Regions from separate parts of the Exiguobacterium sp. s16 genome, predicted to be linked through region 1. Evidence: predicted binding sites of a transcription regulator. Region 1 holds the regulator's gene; the other holds the start of a gene.

Region 1 (10,611 bases):
GGGGAACTCCGCGAGCAATTCCCGATTGTCCGCGAGATTTGTGAGGCGTTCGGGATCAAAGTGCTCGAACTCGACCAGTACGAGGCCGACGATATTATCGGGACGCTCTCAAAAAATGAGGCGTTCGATCAAGTGACGGTCGTCACTGGGGATAAAGATTTACTGCAACTGATTGACGATCGCGTCACCGTCTATTTGACGAAACGTGGGATCACCGATGTGGAGACGATGGACGCGAAGGCGTTCAAAGAGCGCTATGACGGTCTCACCCCGCTCCAAATGATCGATTTGAAAGGCTTAATGGGGGATAAGTCCGATAATATCCCCGGAATCCCGGGGGTTGGTGAGAAGACGGCGCTTAAACTGCTCACGGCTTACGGATCTGTCGAAGGACTATATGAACATACACATGAATTAAAAGGGAAACAAAAAGAGAAAGTCGAGGCGAACGAGCGGGAAGCACTCATGTCGAAACAATTGGCGACGATCTATACGGACGTCCCAATCGATATAAGCACGGACGACCTTACGTTCCATCCGTATGACGCCGGAAAAGTGAAGCCGTTGTTCATGAGCCTTCAGTTCAAATCGCTTCTGAGCAAACTGAACCTTGAAGCGTCGAGCGAGGAAGCGGTCGAAGCGCGTGAGGTGAATCATATCGCGATCGACAAGCAAGATTTGACAGAAGCGGTCCTCATCCTCGAGCAACTCCGTGACGACTATTTCGAAGAACCGGTCATCGGTGTGGCCATCGCCTCGAAAGCCGGCGTGACGGTCGGCGATGTGTCGCTTTTAGACGTCCCGGCAGTACGAGACTGGTTGGCCGACGAGAACCGAGCCACGATTTGTCTCGATGCGAAACAGACGATCATTCAATTGAAGCGACATGGTGTGACGCTCCGAGGCTATGACGATTTGCTCGTCGCCGGATATTTGCTGAACCTGTCGGGCGGGACGACACTCGATTCGATTGCCGCTCATTTCGATTACACGTTACCGGAAGACGAGGCGGTTTATGGCAAGGGTGCGAAGCTGCACGTCCCGGAACAGGACGTGCTCGAGCAACATCTCGGCGAGAAGGCGATGGCGATCTTGACGCTGTTCGTAAACGTCGGCAAAGAACTCGACCAAAACGAACAGACGTCGCTGTATGAAGATTTGGAACGTCCGCTCGCCTCGGTGCTTGCAGAGATGGAGTGGGCCGGGATTCACGTCGACGTGGCGACGCTGAAAGTGATGGAAGACGATTTGCGGGAACGGTTGCTTCAACTCGAGGCGGAGATTCACAGTCTCGCCGGTGAGGCGTTCAATATCAACTCGCCGAAACAGCTCGGCGTCATCCTGTTCGAGAAGTTGGCGTTGCCACCGGTCAAAAAGACGAAGACCGGTTACTCGACGGCAGCGGACGTGCTCGAGAAACTCGCGCCGCTCCATCCGATCGTCGAACATATTATGCATTACCGTGAGCTCGGCAAGTTGCAATCGACATATGTCGAAGGCTTGCAAAAAGTCATCAAAGACGACGGGAAGATCCATACCCGCTATACGCAGACGTTGACGCAGACCGGACGGTTGTCCTCGGTCAACCCGAACTTACAGAACATCCCGATCCGCTTGGAAGAAGGGCGGCGCATTCGCAAGGCGTTCACCGCGAGTGAGGCCGACTGGATGCTGTATGCGGTCGACTATTCGCAAATCGAGCTTCGGATCATGGCCCACATGTCGCAAGATGAGAAGATGCTCGAGGCGTTCCTCCATGATGAGGATATCCATACGTCGACGGCTGCCAACGTGTTCCGAGTCGCGAAAGAAGAAGTGACATCGCTCATGCGTCGCCAGGCCAAAGCCGTCAACTTCGGCATCATTTACGGCATTAGCGACTATGGGCTGTCGCAAAACCTCGGCATTAGCCGAAAAGAAGCACAGACGTTCATCGATACGTATTTCGAGCAGTTCCCGGGTGTGAAACGGTTCATGGATGCCGCGATCGAACGAGCGCGGGAACACGGCTATGTTGAAACGATGCTGAAGCGTCGCCGCAATATCCCGGACATCCATTCTCGAAACTTCAACTTGCGCGGTTTTGCGGAACGCACAGCGATCAACACGCCGATTCAAGGGACGGCCGCCGATATTATCAAAAAAGCGATGATTGATGTCGACGTGGCACTCCGTGAGTCAGGACTTCAGTCGAAGTTATTGCTTCAAGTCCACGACGAACTTATCTTTGAAGGACCTAAAGAAGAAATGGACTCGCTCGAGACGATCGTCAAACAAGCGATGGAACACACGGTCACCTTGGACGTGCCGCTTCGCGCGGACGGTTCGTTCGGTGAGACATGGTTTGATACGAAATAAAGACGAGAAAGGAACTTGATATGCCAGAATTACCAGAAGTGGAGACGGTCTGTCGCCGATTGCGGCCATTCGTCTCGGGAAAAACAATTGCAAATGTCGAGGTGCTCGACGCAAAAATCATTCGAGGTCACGAACCGGAGATTTTGAAACAACAGTTGCTCGACGAGACGATTCAAGACGTGGAGCGACGCGGCAAGTTCATTTTGTTCAAATTGACGAACGGCTATCTCGTTTCGCATCTGCGAATGGAAGGAAAATTCTTCCCACATGACGAAATGGTCAGTCCGGTCAAGCATACGCATGTCGTCTTCACCTTCACGGACGGGACGACGCTTCATTATAACGATGTCAGGAAGTTCGGGACGATGGAGTTGAAGACGAATGAAGAGTTGTTTGTGACACCGCCATTGTCGCTGCTCGCCCTCGAACCGTTCGATCCTGAAGTGACAGCGGAGACGCTTCACAGCCGTCTGAAGCGGATGAACGTTCGTGCAATCAAGACGGCGCTGCTCGATCAATCGATTTTCGTCGGGCTCGGCAATATTTATGTCGATGAGACGTTATATCGGTCCGGTGTCCATCCGACCCGTCCGGCAGCGACACTCTCGCTTGACGAGGTCCGTCGGGTGCATCAAGAGGCTGTGGCCGTATTGACGGAAGCGATTGAACGAGGCGGAAGCACGATTCGGAGCTATACGAATCCGGATGGGGCGAGCGGGACGTATCAAGAGACACTGTACGTATATGGACAGACCGGGGAGCCGTGTAAGCGATGCGGCCGACCGATTGAAAAGATGAAATTAGGCGGACGGGGCACACATTACTGTCCGCACTGCCAACAGTAAGAGGTGGACATGATGTTGAAAATTGGTTTGACAGGTGGGATTGCGACAGGGAAGTCGACCGTATCCAGACTGTTTCGAAAGCAGGGCATCCCGATCATCGACGCCGACAAGATGGCACGGATCGTCATCGAGCCTGGCGGCAAAGCGTTCGCGGGCGTCCGCGAGGCGTTCCCGCAATGTTTCACGGGCGACGAGTTGAACCGGCAGGCGCTCGGACGAGAAATCTTTCATGATGACACAAAACGTCAGTTACTGAATCAGCTCATGCATCCGGCCATCCGAGAAGAGATGCTCGAGGAGATGCACGGATACGAGGCTGCAGGGGAGACGGTCGTCATATTCGATATCCCGCTCTTGTTCGAGGGAACGATGCGGGACCTCGTCGATTATACGGTCGTCGTCTATTGCCGTGAAGAGATTCAGCTGATGCGTCTCATGGAGCGCAACGGGTTGACGAAAGAAGAAGCGCTCGCTCGGATTCATGCGCAAATGCCAATCGAGGAGAAGAAACAACAGGCTGATTTTTTAATCAACAACAACGGTGCGTTAGGCGACTTGTCGGCCCAAGTGGTCCGCCTCGTCGAACAATTTGAAGACATGAAAAAAGAAGGCGACTGACGACGCCTTCTTTTTTTGTTCAGTTGAGTGGGTCTGAGTCAGGCTTCCCTTTTTTCCACGTGTCGAAGATGGCGCGTCCGTCGCTCGGATGGCCGTTCGAATAGTAAATCGGATAGAGTGAGAAGAAGACATAATAGAACGAGAAGTATGCGAACTGGTACGTGTAAATTGTCGGCTCGATCTCTCGCGTCAAGATGAAGGCGTTCACAATCAAAATACTCGATAAGTTAAAAATTGAACCGCCCGCGTAGACGAGACTCCGCGTCAGGCGATTGCTGTACTTCAAGTCACTGAATTGGCACCAGGCGTCATAAAAATAAACGCGGTTAAATTGAAGGCGTCCGATTTTAAACAATTTTTTCCCGGTCCCAATCTCCATGTCGAGCGACCCCCCAAATAGTTTCGCGAAGAAGAAATGACCGAATTGATGGATAATCGTCACAATCGGTAAGATGATGAAAAATGAGATGACAAATTTATCTAGGTCTGTCCAATCAAACATATAGTCTTAGCTCCTTTCCAAGCTCTACACCAAATTTCCCTCTTTTTCAAATCTGAAACTGTAAAAAAGTGAAAAAAATGTGACGATTCATAGTGAAAACGCTTCCAATTTTCCGTTATAATGGTGTCGTAACGCAGAAAAAAGGGGGATTCAGAATGGGGACGAAAGTTGCAATCAATGGATTTGGTCGAATCGGCAGAATGGTATTTCGGAAGTTGATGCTCGAAGGGCGTCACGACGTGGTCGCCATCAATGCGAGTTATCCGGCGGAAACGCTCGCGCACTTGATCAAACACGACACGGTCCACGGACCGTTCGCACTGACGGTCCGAGCGCATGGGGATGCGCTCGAAGTCGATGGGAAACGGATCATGCTCGTATCCGAGCGAGACCCGGAGCGATTGCCGTGGGCTGAACTCGGTGTCGAGATTGTCATCGAGGCGACGGGGAAATTCAATTCAGATGTCGGGGCGAAAAAACATTTGACGGCCGGTGCGAAAAAAGTCATTTTGACGGCACCAGGAAAAGGCGAGTTGCGGACGATTGTCATGGGGGTGAACGATCGGGATTATTTACCGGAGCACGATCACGTCATTTCGAACGCCTCGTGTACGACGAACTGTCTCGGCCCGGTCGTCAAAGTATTGGATTCGACGTTCGGGATTGAAACGGGGCTCGTGACGACGGTGCATGCCTATACAAACGATCAAAACAATATCGACAATCCGCATAAAGATTTGCGTCGTGCCCGTGCTTGTGGCAGTTCCATTATACCGACTTCGACTGGTGCTGCGAAAGCCATCGGGCTCGTCTTGCCGGAACTTCAGGGCAAATTGAACGGGATGGCGCTACGAGTGCCGACGCCGAACGTCTCGCTCGTCGATCTCGTCGTCGAGTTGCGTCGAGATGTGACGGTCGATGAAGTGAATCAGGCGTTCGAGCGTGCTGCACACGGGGAAATGACAGGCGTGCTCGGCGTCTCGAACGAACCGCTCGTCTCGATCGACTTCAATGGAGATGAGCGTTCGTCAATCATCGATGCCGATTCGACGATGGTGCTCGGGGGCAACCATGTCAAAGTGCTCGCTTGGTACGACAACGAATGGGGCTATTCGTGCCGCGTCGTCGACTTGTTGGACATGGTCGCGAGCTACCTGCAAATCGGACAACAAGAAACCCACGTCTGAAAAAATATATTTATCTAAAAATATTTTTAAAGAATTGAAACAAATGTCTTGTAACGACGTCCTAAACAAGATACACTCTAACTCGTGAACTTCAATTGGTCTGACAAACGCAACTTAAAGGGTTAGGACCTCTTAGGACTAACTTGCCCCCGTGGTTGTGGGCGATTCAGGCACAAAGTGAGTGATCATCAACTACTTTGAGACCATTGATGTAAAGGGGGATCCACTAATATGGATACTATGGGACGTCACATTATTACAGAACTTTGGGAGTGCAATCCCGACAAATTAAACGATATCGACTACATCGAGCGCTTGTTCGTCGATGCAGCACTTCGTTCGGGCGCTGAAGTCCGCGAAGTCGCTTTCCACAAATTTGCGCCGCACGGTGTAAGTGGAGTCGTTATCATTTCAGAATCACACTTAACGATTCACAGTTTCCCAGAGCATGGCTACGCATCAGTCGATGTGTTCACATGTGGGGATCGAATCGATCCAGCTACAGCCTCGCAATACATTGCAGAAGGCTTGGAAGCAAAAGTTCGTGAAGATGTGAAACTTGACCGTGGGATGGGACCGATTCGTGTTCCTGAAGCGCAAGTGGCAATCAGCAAATAATCAGATTGACCTTATGAGGCTGGCCGATTTTCGGTCAGCCCTTTTAATTGTTTTGTTAACCGCTTAATTTTGATATGCTTAACCTATATAAATAAGGTGTCGAGGTGGATAATGGGATTATTTGATAAGTTTCAAACACATGTCCAAACGGACGATTCGCATAAAAATGAGGCGTTACGGACGCGTTACGTGGCGGCATCGCCAAGCGCCGTGCTCACATGGCTCCGCGAACGGATTCAAGCAGAAGGTCAAACGGTTCGCCGGGTCGATGCAGACCGGGGCGAAGTGGCGTTTCATGGAGACGGATGGGACGCATTGGCGACCATCGTCCAAGTGGACGGCGGACGCACGGCCGTCGATTTTACATTGAACCGTGACCAGATGCTCGGACCGGACCTCGGTCAAATCGTCACCACATATTATGAGGCGCTATCCGTGAAGTTCCCGCTCCGCGCCATCGGGAATCAATCTGTCGAACGATAAGGAGGGCTGAGCATGCGTTGTCCTAAATGCGATCATAATGGAACGAGAGTGCTCGACTCCCGGCCAGTACAAGATTTCTATTCGATTCGTCGCCGTCGCGAATGCGAGGAGTGCGGCTATCGCTTTACCACGTTTGAAACGGTCGAACAGACACCGCTCATCATCGTCAAAAAAGACGGGAATCGGGAAGAGTTCAGCCGTGAGAAAGTGCTTCGCGGGATTATTCGGGCGTGCGAGAAACGTCCGGTCACGCTGGAGCAACTTGAAGGTGTGGTCACGAAAGTCGAACAACAGTTACGCGCCCTCGGCCAGTCCGAGATTCCGAGTGAACAGGTTGGGGAGCTCGTCATGAACGAGCTCGCGCGGGTCGACGAAGTGGCATACGTCCGCTTCGCGTCCGTCTATCGCCAGTTCAAAGATATCTCTGTGTTCTTTAAAGAACTAGAAGATTTAATGAAGCAAGAAAAATCGACCAACTAAACGGGCGGCCTGCTGGTCGCCTTTTTTCAAGGGAGACCTACCATGGAAAAAGAACGAATCCTGTACGGAACTGACGAACTGTTGATCATGAGCACCGGACTCATCGATCGCGAGTCGTATCAGTCGCTGTACCATTTATATCAGCCGGTCATCGGAGTGAAGGCGCTCGCGATGTATCAGACGCTTTGGAGCGAGCTGAAGCCCGGAAAAATGAAATCGAACTATATGTCACATAGCGCGCTTTGTGAGATGCTCGATTACTCGATCAACGAGCTGACAGACTGTCTGTTCCGGCTCGAAGCGATCGGTCTCGTCCGGACGTATAAGACGAAAGACGAGCGCTTGACCCAGTACGTGTATCAACTGCGGGTCCCACTCGCACCCCATACGTTCTTGAATGACGGGCTGTTGTCGAGTTTCCTCTTCTATAAAGTCGGGGAAGTCCGCTTTAAACAGTTACAAGGTCGATTCACGATCGATCCATTGCCGGCCGGAATCATTGAAGTGACGAAAGACTTTAATGAAGTGTTCGACGTCAAAGGGGTCAATCATATGGCGTTCACACAAAAGAACTACGAGAAACCTGACCGCGCCAAAATCGAGATCAACTATACGTTCGATATGGAAATCGTCAAAAAGTTGACGAACTTTCCCGTCGGCTTCTTCACGAAGAAGCTCGATGAGACGATCACGAAGCTTGCCTACGTCTCCCAAATCGATGAAGAGACGATGGCCGAGATGTTGAAGGAGTACTTCGTCCACGAGGCGTATCTACCGCTCAGCGAGCAAGAGAAGCGCGACGGCTGTCGTCAGATGGTGTTGCAGTTGAAGAAAAAACAGACGCGCCATCGGAAAGTGAAGTCGGATGAGACGGAGAAGGCAGAAATCGGTGATCTGCATGACGTGACTGTCATGGAAGAAGCGCATCCGCATCAGTACGTGTCGACGTTACGGAAGACGCCACAGTTGTCGAAGAGCGACGAGCAACTCATCATCGACCTCGTCGATACGCTCGGACTCGCGCCAAGTGTCATCAACGCGTTGTTCTATTACTGTATCGAAGTGAAGAAGCAGACTCGGCTCAGTGAGAACTACGTCATGCGAATCGCGACGAGTTGGAAGACGGCAGGCTATTTGAACGCCAAAGACGCGTTGGAACAAGAAGCGACGCAAGACGCGCTCATCGAGAAGAAACAGCAGAAGCGGGAGAACGTGCAACAGCGGACGACCGTCGGCTCGAGACGCAAAGACAAGACCGAGATGCCAAAATGGCTCGAGGACGAGGCGAAAGAGCAACGGACGTACGATCAAAAACGAAAACAAGAGCTCGAGGCATCGGTTCCAGACGACGCGGAACTCGTCAAGTTGTTAAATGAATTGAAAGAGAAAGGATGAGGGACATGGAACGCATCAATCAAACGCTCGCCCAAATGATGAACCGGAAAGAAGTGCGGGAAGCGTACGAATCGATTCGCCGGCGCACCCTCGAACATCCAGAAGTCGTCGCTTTTTTAAAGGCGCATCCGGAGTTAGACGAGACGGCGGTCGAGGTCGGCTTTACGAAGCTCAGTGAATATGCAGAACAGATGGACGGCAAGAAGCTCGTCGAGGAGCAAGCCGTCATCCCGGGCCATCAGCCGGTGCTCTATGTCGACCTCGGTCAAATCGCGATCCGTTATGAAGAGACGGTCAAGCATCGTCAAGCACGGCGCCAAAAAGAGATGGACCGGAAGTTTAAGAGCTTATTCTTGCCGGAAGAAGTGCGAGAGGCGAGCTTTGAATCGTTCGACTGGTCGGATGACGCCCGTAAAATCGCACTCCGTGAATCGATGCGGTTCGTCTCGGGCATGAAGACCCGCCAAAAAGTGAACGGCCTGTACTTACACGGCAGCTTCGGGGTCGGGAAGACGTATTTGCTTGCGGCGATTGCCAACGAACTGAAAGTGGCGGACATCGAGACGATTCTCGTCCACGCCCCGGGATTCGTCTCGGAAGCGAAACGAAAGATCCGGACCGATTCGTTCGACTCATTTTTGACGTCGTTCCAACACGTACCGGTGTTATTGATCGATGACATCGGTGCCGAGGCGATCAGTCCGTGGGTACGCGACGAGCTGTTCGGGATCATCTTGCAATATCGCATGATGCATCGCTTACCGACGCTTTACAGTTCGAACTTCAGCGGTGAAGAGCTCGAGACGCACTTCTCGATCGACGGTTCGCCGCAGAACAAAATGAAAGCCCAGCGGCTCATGCAGCGCATCTCAACGACGACGACACAAATCGAATTAAAAGGTGAGAACCGACGTCGGTAAAGGGATTGTATTTCTTGAACGAGTTGACTATACTAATAATCATATAACCGATGCATCGAAGAGGACATGAGACGTCGTCACGGGTTTCAAAGCGAGGGAAGACTGGTGAGAGCTTCCTAAACACGCCGATCGCCTTACTCCCTCAGAGCACCGTACGGGCCAATCGTGCGGCGATTCACACTCGTTATCGTGTGTTCGAGCCAAGCGTTACGCTTGGGAACGAGGGTGGTACCACGAGAATCAAAGCTCGTCCCTTTCATAGGGATGGGCTTTTTTTATTTATTTTTAAATGTAGAGAGGGGAAGTTGACACATGATTCAATTGACATTTCCAGATGGGGCCGTCAAAGAGTTTGAGGCCGGCATCACAGCAGAAGAAGTAGCAGGTTCGATTAGTCCAGGACTCCGAAAAAAAGCAATCGCCGCCAAAATCGATGGTGAGATGATCGATTATCGTCGTCCGATTGAACAGGACGGTAAAATCGAGCTCGTCATGCCGGATTCGGAAGAGGGCATCGATTTGATGCGCCACTCGTCAGCCCACTTGATGGCCCAAGCCATCAAACGGTTATACGGCGAAGAAGGCAGTATCTACCTCGGCATCGGACCGACGATCGAGAACGGTTTTTATTATGATATCGAGATGGATCGCCGCATCAACGAAGAAGATCTCCCGGAAATCGAGAAAATGATGAAGCGGATCGTCGACGAGAACTTGGACATCACACGTGAAGTCGTGTCGCGCGACGAGGCGCTCGAACGCTACAAGGCGCTCGGAGACCCGCTCAAAATCGAATTGATTGAAGATATCCCGGCGAGCGAGACGCTCACGATTTACCATCAAGGCGAATTTTTCGACTTGTGCCGCGGACCGCACGTCCCGTCGACATCGAAGTTGAAAGTGTTCAAGTTGATGAGCGTGGCCGGTGCATACTGGCGCGGCGACTCGGACAATAAGATGCTCCAACGCATTTACGGAACGGCGTTCGCGACGAAAGAACAACTCGCGGAACACTTGCGTCTATTGGAAGAAGCGAAAGAGCGCGACCATCGCAAGCTCGGGAAAGAGCTCGATCTCTTCTTCGTGTCGCAAGAAGTCGGCCAAGGTTTGCCGATGTGGCTCCCGAAAGGTGCCTCGATCCGTCGGACGGTCGAACGTTATATCGTCGACAAAGAGCTCGAGCTCGGGTATCAGCACGTCTACAC
Region 2 (10,611 bases), on a different contig from region 1:
GATAGGGATGAGCAGATAAATGATGACCCGACTTCGCATATAGTTTCACCTGTCCTTTATCGATTTTTTTCGCCATCTTCTGGCAGAACCCTGCCTAAAGCTTGAAATATGTTGCCGAAACACGTCGAAACATCTCGGATACAAGGAACCCATGTATGATGAAGTCAGGAGGGGATGAGGAATGAGAATCGGGATTATCGGCGGTGGGATTGCCGGGTTGACGACCGGGGCGTTGGCAAGTCGGATTGGTCATGACGTGACGGTGTTTGAATCATCGCGGGAGTGGGGTGGTTGCGCCGGTAAGTTCGAGCGCGGTGACTACCGATTCCCAGCCGGGGCAACGCTCGGGATGGGATTTGAACCGGGCGGACTACACGAACGAGTGCTGACGTATTTGGGTGAGTCGATCGACGTTCGGGTGTTAGAGGAAGTGATGCAGATTCATGTGGACGGGAAAACGGTCCGCTATTATCAAGACCCGACTCGTTTTTTACTTGAACTTGAATCGACGTTTCCCGAGCTCGCTCCGCGGATTCGTGCCTTCTTGAATGAAGTATGGACCGATTTTGAGACGATTCGTCCTTTGTTTGAGACGCTACCGGCGTTGCCGTTTCGAACGATTCATGACGCATCGGTTGCGATACGTGGTTTTCGACCGACGCAACTACGTGCGTTTCGGAAGTTATACCGGCCGCTCGGTACAACGTTAAAACGGCATCGATTGAACGGGACGGCGTTCGAACGGGTCATCGACGGGATTTTGCTCGATAGTCTTCAGACCGGAGCTCGCGAGGCGAGTCACTTGCTCGCGGCCGTCGCGTTATCGATTTACCACGAAGGGGCATTTTACGTCGATGGCGGCTTGTACACGCTCGCTCACGCCTTGGAGCGCTCGATTCAAAAAGACGGCGGACAAACCCTTCTCGGACGACAAATCGTCAAACTCGAGCGCGTGGCGGACGGTTGGCTCTTGACCGATCGGCGGGGCCGGCTCGACCTCGTCGATGTCGTCGTCTCCGCCATCCCGCTCGAGGCGACCGCTCAACTGCTGAGCGGAGATACGTCACGTCAATTCAGCAAGCAGTACGGGCGTCACTTAAAGCGCTCGCAATGGGGAACGTTCAGTCTGTACGTCACGTTACCCGAAGCGATATGCATGAACCGTCCGCTGTTCCAACAAGTGTATAGCGATGACTTACCGTCAGGACACGCCTTCATCTCGATGTCAGCCGCAGATGATTCGCTCCGGACCGAGCGACCGGAACGGACCGTCACCGTCTCGACCCATATCGATTTGACAGAGTGGCAGGCTTGGAAAGACAAGGCGACGTATGAGAAACTAGAGACAGATTGGACCGAGCGCCTCGTCTCGGTTGTGAGTCGAGCGTTCCCGGACTGGAACGGCGAATCGTCTGTCATGTTGCCCGGGGGACCAGGGGCGTGGGTGAAATATACGAAACGTCCGCACGGCGCGGTCGGTGGTTATGCCCAAACACCGCAACAAGCTTTGTTCCATGCGGCGAGCTACCGGACAACCTTGCCGAACCTGTATGTCTGCGGGGATACAGTATTTCCGGGGGCAGGCACAATCGGGGCGATGACGAGCGGGCTTCATGTCGCCCGAGCGCTCGGTTCGAAGTTATGAGGGGAGACAAGTGGAGATGCATAAAAAACGGTTTGACGAATTGACGACGAGAGAACTCTATGAGTTATTGGCGCTCCGGACCGAAATCTTCGTCGTGGAACAAGATTGCCCATATCAAGAAGTCGATGGGAAAGACGTGGCGGCGGTCCATTACTGGATTGAGGCTGATGGTCGCCCGGTCGCGACGTTACGTGTCCTCGAGGAGGAGTCGCCGGTCGCCATCGGCCGTGTCGTCACGAAATCGACGCATCGGGGACAAGGCCATTCGCGGCGTTTGATGCAAGAAGCCGTGGCTGACTTTGGGGATCGCGATTTGTACTTGCAAGCACAGACATACGTGGAGCCGTTCTATGCGAGCTTCGGGTTCACACGAACGAGCGAGGAGTACTTAGAGGACGGGATTCCTCACGTCGATATGGTTCGGACGGCGACCGTCTCGAAGTGAATCGATGCGGTACCGTTTGCCATAAGTTCGTGGTAGAATGATGAGGAATACTTGCGTGCGTCAAGGCGTGCGTTCAATCATAGAGAGCAAAGGGGTTTACGATGGTGACTGATCAAACTGTGATTCAAAAAGCGAGAGAATTAGCCGACTTATTGGCGAGCACGCCGGAAGTGGCCCGCTTCAAAGAAGCGGAAACGAAAGTGAACGAAAGTGAACGCGTTCAAACGTTGATTAAACGTATCAAATACTTACAAAAAGAAGCCGTCAACTGCAAGCACTACGGGAAGACGGAAGCACTCGCCAAAGTCGAGCTGAAAATCGACAAGGCGATGGACGAACTCGATTCGATCCCGGTTGTCCAGGCGTTTCAGGAGACGCAAGTCGAAGTGAACGATTTGCTTCAATACGTGACGGTCACACTCGCCAACTCGGTGACAGATCGCATTATCGAGTCGACGGACGGTGACGTTCTCGCCGGTAAAACAGGAAGCGGTATGGCAGCGGAGAAATCACGCGGCGGCTGCGGATACTAACAAACAGACAGCTGGCCTTTGGTCAGCTGTTCTAATTTCTAGAGGTGAACACGAATGGAAACGATACATCAAACCCCGATGATGAAACAATACTTTTCAATCAAGGCCGATTATCCAGACGCCTTTCTCTTCTACCGGCTCGGTGACTTTTACGAGCTGTTCTTTGAAGATGCCCAAATCGTTGCCAAAGAACTTGAGTTGACATTGACCGCGAAAAACGGGAAGAACGCTGAGCACCCGATTCCAATGTGTGGCGTACCACATCACTCGGCCGCTATCTACATTGAACAACTGATCGAAAAAGGATTCAACGTGGCCATCTGTGAACAGATGGAAGATCCGAAAGCGACGAAAGGGCTCGTCAAACGTGAAGTCATCCAAGTCATCACGCCGGGTACATACATGGCTGCACTCGGTGAAAAAGAGAACCGGTATTTACTATCGGTCGTGAACGTAGCAGGCCGTTTCGGGATTGCCCGCGGCGATGTGACGACAGGTGAATCTTGGTTGACGACCTTGCCGTCGCGTGAGGCCGTCCTGCGCGAAGTCGAAGGGTTGGTCCCGAGTGAAATCATCGTTGATGACGCCGAGTTGGCAGACCATCTCTCATCACTCGGCATCCCGTTGTCGGTCCAGACAGAGCGGCTAGCGAGCCCGTTGTCGAGCGGAGCGAAAGACGAGGCGCAAGTGAGCGCGTTTGAATTGCTGTTCGCTTATTTGACGCGCACGCAAAAACGCGCCCTCGATCATCTCCAACCGGCCGTCGCCTATGAAGTCGAGGCCCATATGCAACTCGATGCCAACACGGCCCGGAACTTGGAATTGTTTCGGTCAGCCCGGTCCGGTGAACGGAAAGGGTCGCTTCTCGCCTTGCTTGATGAGACGACGACGGCGATGGGGGGACGGTTGCTGAAACGTTGGCTCGAACAGCCGCTCTATACCGAGCAGGCGATTCGGGACCGACAAGATGCGGTCGAGAACTTGGTCGATGACTTCATGCTTCGTGACCAGTTGCGTGAACAGCTACGTCACGTCTACGATATCGAACGGCTCGTCGCCAAAGTCGGTTACGGGACGGCCAACGCCCGTGACCTCGTCCAACTCCGGAACACCCTCGAGTGCATCCCGGCGGTGCGGGCCTTGCTCGAAGGCGTCACGGCCTCACGGCTTCGTCAAATCGATGATACGCTCGACACATTCGACGACTTGGCCAACATGCTCCAGGCAGCGCTTGTCGAGGCGCCACCGATCTCGATTAAAGAAGGTGGGATGATTCGTGCCGGCTATTCGGCCGAACTCGACGAACTGCTCGAGGCGAAAGCGAACGGAAAGACATGGATTGCCAATCTCGAGCAACAAGAGCGGCTCGCGACCGGCATCAAGTCGCTGAAAATCGGCTATAATCGTGTCTTCGGCTATTACTTAGAAGTGACGAAAGCGAACGCCCGCCTGCTCGAAGAGGGACGTTACGAACGGAAACAGACGCTGACGAACGCCGAGCGTTACGTCACACCCGAGTTAAAAGAGAAAGAAGCGCTCATTCTCGGGGCTGAAGAGAAGAGTTGCACGCTCGAGTATGATTTATTCGTCGCCTTGCGTGACCAAGTCAAGCAAGAGACGAAACCGCTCCAACAACTGGCGCGCTCGCTCAGTGAGCTTGACGTCTTGCTCGCGCTCGCCATCGTCGCCGAAAAACGTGACTATGTCCGGCCGACGACGTCGACGAACGTCCAAATCGATCGTGGCCGCCATCCGGTCATCGAGACGGTGCTACCACGCGGTGAATACGTCGCCAACGATTTGACGCTCGACGACACGCGGCGCATGCTCTTAATCACCGGACCGAACATGTCCGGTAAATCGACGTATATGCGTCAATTCGCCTTGATCGCCATCTTGCATCAAATCGGGTCGTTCGTGCCGGCTGAAGCGGCTGAGATTCCATTGTTTGATCGAATCTTTACCCGCATCGGTGCGGCCGATGACTTGGTGAGCGGCCAGTCGACGTTCATGGTCGAGATGACGGAGACACGCCAAGCGGTGACAGAGGCGACCGAACACAGCCTCATCTTGCTCGATGAGATCGGTCGGGGGACGTCGACGTATGACGGCATGGCACTCGCCCAGGCTATCGTTGAATACATCGCTTCGACAATTGGAGCGAAGACGTTGTTCTCGACCCACTATCACGAGCTGACCGTGCTCGAAGACACGATCCCTGCTCTTGAGAACGTTCACGTCCGCGCCATCGAGCGAGACGGGCGTGTCGTGTTTCTACATGAAGTACATCCGGGGCGGGCCGATAAGTCGTACGGGATTCATGTCGCTGAGCTCGCTGAATTGCCCCGTGATTTGATTGAACGGGCGCGGACCATCTTGTCTCAACTTGAGACGGACTCGAAACCGGAACGGGCAGCTATTGAACATCCGGGAACGGCAGAACCCGTGGCCCAACTATCGCTCTTTGAGGCGGAAGACGAGATTAAACGACAATTGCTCGAACTCGATTTGTTGGCGATGAACCCGATCGAGGCGATGCAAGCGCTCTATGCGCTCCAACAATCCGCGAAGAAGGGGTGAGTCGATGGGAATCATTCAAGAGTTACCGGAACAACTGGCCAACCGAATCGCGGCTGGCGAAGTCGTCGAGCGACCGGCCTCGGTCGTGAAAGAGCTCGTCGAGAACGCGATTGACGCCGGCGCCACCAAAATCGAAGTCGATTTGGAGGAAGCGGGCATCCGGCTCATTAAAGTCCGCGATAACGGGCACGGGTTTTATGAAGAGGACGCCCCGCGCGCCTTTTTACGTCATGCGACGAGTAAGATTCGGGACGAGCACGACTTGTTCCGGATTCGCACGCTCGGCTTCCGTGGGGAGGCGCTCGCCTCGATTGCTTCGGTCAGCCATGTGACGCTGAAGTCACGCCGGGCCGAGGAAGACGGGTTCGAGATGACGCTTCAAGGCGGCGTTGTCACGGCGCAAACACCGGCCGCGGCGAACGTCGGGACGGAGATAGCCGTCAGTCAATTGTTCTATAATACACCAGCCCGATTGAAGTATTTGAAAACGTCCGCGACGGAACTGGCGAGCATCACCGACACGTTGAACCGGATCGCCTTGTCCCACCCGGAAGTGCGCCTCACGGCGTTCCATGAAGACAAGGAACTGCTCAGGACGAGCGGGAACGGAGACATCAAACAAGTCATGCTCGCCATCTATGGCCGACAAGTCGCGGCCCAAATTGTCACGGCGTCGAGTAAGACGAACGACTATAGTTTGAGCGCCCATCTCGTCCGTCCGGAAGTGACGCGTTCGAACAAGCAGTACGTGACACTCATTTTGAACGGGCGAAGCATTAAAAACTTCGCTTTGACCCAAAGTGTGCTCGAAGGCTACCACACGCTGCTACCGATTGGTCGTTATCCGATCGCTGTCCTCGAAGTGAACATGGACCCGATGCTGATCGATGTCAACGTCCATCCGACGAAACGAGAAGTTCGGCTTTCAAAAGAGAAAGAGCTCTGTCAATTGATTCGCGAGACGGTCCAACTGACACTCCGGGAACAGCGTTTAATCCCGTCGGTCAAACCGAAAGAGCGACCGGTCAATCGGACCGAACAAGAGCGACTTGATTTCACGGTTGAACGGGCGCCGGTCACGGATGAAGCGCCGACGTGGAACTATCCAATTCCACGTGAGCCTGTCACGTCACCGAGTCGATGGTCGCCGACCCCGCTTGTCAATGAAGCGCCTGAGCCGATAGAGTCGACGGTCGAATCGGAAACAATCGAGACGAAAGGAGAGCGGTTGCCGCCGCTCGACGTCATCGGTCAATTGCATGCGAGTTATATCGTCTGTGGTGCCGAGGACGGGATGTACGTCATTGACCAACACGCGGCCCAGGAACGAATCAAATATGAGTTGTTTTACGAGCAGCTCGGGAATCCTGACAAGGAATACCAGTTGTTGCTGCTTCCGCTCACGCTCGAGTTCACGCAAGAAGAGGCGCTCGCGATTGAAGAAGTCACTCCGCTTTTAAAAGAAGCAGGTCTAGAATTGGAGCCGTTCGGCGGCAACACGTTCCTCGTTAGAGAGATTCCGACGTGGTACCCGCAACACGATTTAGAAGGAACGGTCCGTGATTTGATAGAGATGGCGATCCGGGATCGCTCCATTGACATCGCTAAATATCGGGAAGATGCGTCGATTTTGATGGCGTGCAAACGGTCGATTAAAGCAAACCATCCGTTGAACCACGAGATGATGCGGCAATTGCTTCACGATTTGAATCAGACGACGTCTCCGTACACGTGTCCGCACGGTCGTCCGATTTTAGTGAAGTGGAGCACGTACGAGCTCGAGAAGCTATTTAAACGCGTTATGTGACACAGTTGTAATCTTATTTTAACCGGCTGTAACGTTTATTTAGTTGTACCTATGGGAACAATATACACATGTCACTCAACGCATCGAGGTTGAGAGGTGGCTTTTTCACTGCCTCACCCTCAAGATGTAGACATGATCGATAAACCAGTAGGGGGAAAAGATTATGGCAGACACGCTTAAAGTAACGAAACGAGAATTACGACCACGTTCGGTCCGCGCTAACTTGCGTAAAGAAGGAAAAGTGTTAGGTGTCGTTTACGGCTACAAAGTTGAAAGCACACCGGTCGCATTCGAAGAGATGGCACTTCGTAAGATTCTTCGTGAACACGGCGACAACGCTTTGATCGAACTCAATATCGATGGTAAGAAAGTGAACACACTCGTTCACGGGACAGAAGTCGACCCATTCACGAACGAATACAAGCACGTCGAATTTATGGCAGTGAAGATGGACGAAGCGACAGAAGTCGAAGCGGACGTCACACTCGTCGGCGACGCGAAAGGCGTCAAAGAAGGCGGCTACTTGGCACAGACGCTCTACAAAGTAACGGTCTCGGCAACACCAGCCAACATTCCAGAGCGTATCGAGCTTGATGTTTCTGAACTCGGCATCGGTGACTCGCTCACTGTCGCTGATATTCCAGAGAACAAAGATTACGAAATCGTATCTGAGGGTGATCTTCAAATCGCATCGGTGAATGAACCGGTGGCGGTCGAAGACCTTGAAGCTGATACAGCGACAGAAGGCGAAGTTGAAGCGACTGAAGAGGCGTCAGAAACTTCAACGGAAGAGTCGGAAGAGGCTTCTGAAAACAAAGAATAATCATTTCGAACGGCCCTTTGCGAAGGGTCGTTTTTTTCTAGTCACAAATCCGACAAATGTAAACGATTACGATGTGAAAAATGTGTCAACATGTGGAAGGGGCGATTGCAATTTATTCGTTTCGGGCTTATATTGTTAATGATTTCACATGTTCGTTCTTATTATAATGGTTTCATTCAAACAGAAAGAAGGGTTTGTGACATGGCATCAATGGAAATCCATGCACTCGAATCGTTGCGGAAGAAAGCACAGGCATCTTCGCAAATGATTCATTATCGGCCAATGGAGTACTTTTTACGAGCAATGCTCGCGGGGATCTTTATCGGATTCGCTTCAATTTTCACACTGAAAGTCGTCAACGGAATGTATTTGATCGATTCTCCGTTCACAACGCTCATCGGAGGATTCTCATTCGGGATCGCCCTCGTCATGATCATCTATGGCGGAGCCGAACTGTTCACCGGGAATACGATGTACTTCACAACCTCGACGATGCGGGGGTACACGACGCTCAGCGACACGATGCTCGTCTGGTTGCTCTGCTTTGTCGGGAATGCGCTCGGTGGCGTTTTGTTCGCCTTGCTGCTCGCTCCGACCGGTGTCATCCAAGAACTTGGGATGGACAACTGGCTGTTCTCGGTCGTCGAAAGCAAGATGCACCACACGACGGTCGAAATTTTCTTCCGCGCAATCTTCTGCAACTGGATGGTCTGTCTTGCCATCTTCTTGCCGAAGCAAATGAAAAACGAGTTCGCCCAAATCTTCTCGATGATCTTCCTCGTCGCCGTTTTCTTCGCCTCAGGATTTGATCATGTCATCGCCAACTTCGTCTTGTTCGCCCTCACGCTCGTCGTCCCGCATCCTGAGGCGATCAGCTTTGCCGGCGCGATCCACAACTTGATTCCAGCCACGTTCGGGAATATCATCGGTGGCGCGTTGTTCATGGGTGCGATCTATACGTGGTTAAACGCGAAAGGCTTGCGTGAAGCCCAAGAATCGGAAGCAACGGAAGAAGTCGAATTGAAAATTGTGAAACCTGCCAAAGAAGTATAAGGTAGCTCACGACAACGAGCAGTCGAGTCCACGTCAGTGGCTCGACTGCTTTTGCGTTTTTATCACAAGCATTGATCACAATTTCGACTTCACAGCTCAATAGCAAAACATGACATAATCTATATATGGAACTTGAGCGAGTGATTAACTCGCTTGTAATCAATATATAGTGAGGTGATGCGGAGTGAATATGCTCCAGCTTTATGAAGATGTCTGTGTTCTCCCAGATCAGGACCTCGTACAAGAGAACGCCAACGTCGACGGGAAATCACCACTTGGAAAATTGGCACGATTATCCTCAGAAGTATCAAAACAATTGTCGACGACATATCTATTATCAGAACGGTCACGTCAAGCCGTCGAAGATAATTTTTTGTATATCCATGACGCCGACTACTACGTGACAGGATCGACGACGTGTTGTCAAATCCCACTCGGTGAGTTACTCACGAACGGATTTCATACCGGGCACGGGACGATTCGACCGCCCCAGGATATCCGCTCGGCGATGGCGCTCGCTTCGATTATTCTTCAAGCGAACCAAAACATGCAGCATGGCGGTCAAGCTTTCCCGATGTTTGATGTCGACCTCGCACCGTATGTCGAAAAAACGTATGAACGTCAGCTCGAGCGGCTCAAAAAGCTACCAGTCGAATGGACGACCGAGCAACTCTTTGAAACTGCCGAGTCTGAAACAATCGCGGCGACGTATCAAGCGTGTGAGGCGTTCATCCACAACGCTAACTCGATGCACTCACGTGGTGGCGGACAAGTACCGTTCGTTTCCATCAATTACGGCACCGACACGAGCCGGTGGGGACGCGTATTCATTCGAGAGTTGCTGCGTGCGACCGAGCGAGGGCTCGGTAACGGGGAGACGCCGATTTTCCCGATTCAAATCTTTAAAGTGAAAGAAGGGGTCAACTTCCATGAGGACGATCCGAACGTCGACTTGTTCCGTCTCGCCTGTCGTGTGACGGGCAAGCGGTTATTCCCGAACTTCTCGTTCGTCGATGCTCCGTTCAACCTTCAATACTACGACGGGACGCACGGCTCGGAAGTCGCCTACATGGGTTGTCGGACACGGGTGATGGGGAATCGACATGGTGCCGAGACGTCGATTGGACGAGGCAACTTATCATTTTCGACGTTGAACTTGGTCAAAATGGCACTCGTCTCCTCGGATATCCATACTTTTTATGAGACGCTCGACGCTTACGTCGACGTCGCCATCGATCAATTGCTCGAACGATTCGACTATCAAGCGAAGCGGCACGCCGACGAATTTCGGTTCCTCTATGCCCAACACGTCTGGCGGGGTGGAGAGAGACTCGGTCCAGAAGACGATCTTCGCGAGGTACTGAAGCAAGGGACGCTCTCGGTCGGATTTATCGGTCTCGCCGAAGCGCTTCGTGTTCTCACAGGTGGCACGCATGCCGAGTCGCGAGAGGCGGAACGGCTTGGGCTCGATATCGTCACTCATTTACGTGATCGAATGAAGCAGGCATCGGAACGATACGATTTGAACTTTTCTCTCTTGGCCACCCCGGCCGAAGGATTGTCGGGTAAATTTGTGACGAGAGATCAGCAATCGTTTGGGATGATCGAAGGTGTGACCGACCGCGCCTTTTATACGAACTCGTTTCATGTGCCCGTGTATCAATCGGTCTCGATTCGCGATAAAGTCCGTCTCGAAGCGCCTTACCACGCGCTCTGTGATGCGGG

Evidence for each region. Region 1 encodes NrdR, which represses ribonucleotide reductase genes. Its sites were predicted from a motif close to AACACNATATATNGTGTT; they were not measured.
Region 2: a site for NrdR is predicted at 9,043-9,060, ahead of KNP86_RS03315 (anaerobic ribonucleoside triphosphate reductase). Genes of this name have one in related genera too.

Annotation. Positions count from the first base shown of each region.
Region 1 covers NZ_JACSLM010000002.1:231,503-242,113, forward strand. The annotation lists gene polA (DNA polymerase I) at 1-2,358, shown strand, start outside; gene mutM (DNA-formamidopyrimidine glycosylase) at 2,379-3,203, shown strand; gene coaE (dephospho-CoA kinase) at 3,216-3,821, shown strand; gene KNP86_RS04680 (site-2 protease family protein) at 3,841-4,323, opposite strand; gene KNP86_RS04685 (glyceraldehyde-3-phosphate dehydrogenase) at 4,479-5,510, shown strand; gene speD (adenosylmethionine decarboxylase) at 5,742-6,128, shown strand; gene KNP86_RS04695 (hypothetical protein) at 6,240-6,611, shown strand; gene nrdR (transcriptional regulator NrdR) at 6,624-7,091, shown strand; gene KNP86_RS04705 (DnaD domain protein) at 7,134-8,486, shown strand; gene dnaI (primosomal protein DnaI) at 8,492-9,406, shown strand; gene thrS (threonine--tRNA ligase) at 9,719-10,611, shown strand, end outside.
Region 2 covers NZ_JACSLM010000001.1:625,504-636,114, forward strand. The annotation lists gene KNP86_RS03275 (hypothetical protein) at 1-39, opposite strand, end outside; gene KNP86_RS03280 (phytoene desaturase family protein) at 182-1,645, shown strand; gene KNP86_RS03285 (GNAT family N-acetyltransferase) at 1,662-2,090, shown strand; gene KNP86_RS03290 (YlbF/YmcA family competence regulator) at 2,192-2,623, shown strand; gene mutS (DNA mismatch repair protein MutS) at 2,678-5,203, shown strand; gene mutL (DNA mismatch repair endonuclease MutL) at 5,208-7,010, shown strand; gene KNP86_RS03305 (50S ribosomal protein L25/general stress protein Ctc) at 7,174-7,833, shown strand; gene KNP86_RS03310 (formate/nitrite transporter family protein) at 8,035-8,886, shown strand; gene KNP86_RS03315 (anaerobic ribonucleoside triphosphate reductase) at 9,077-10,611, shown strand, end outside.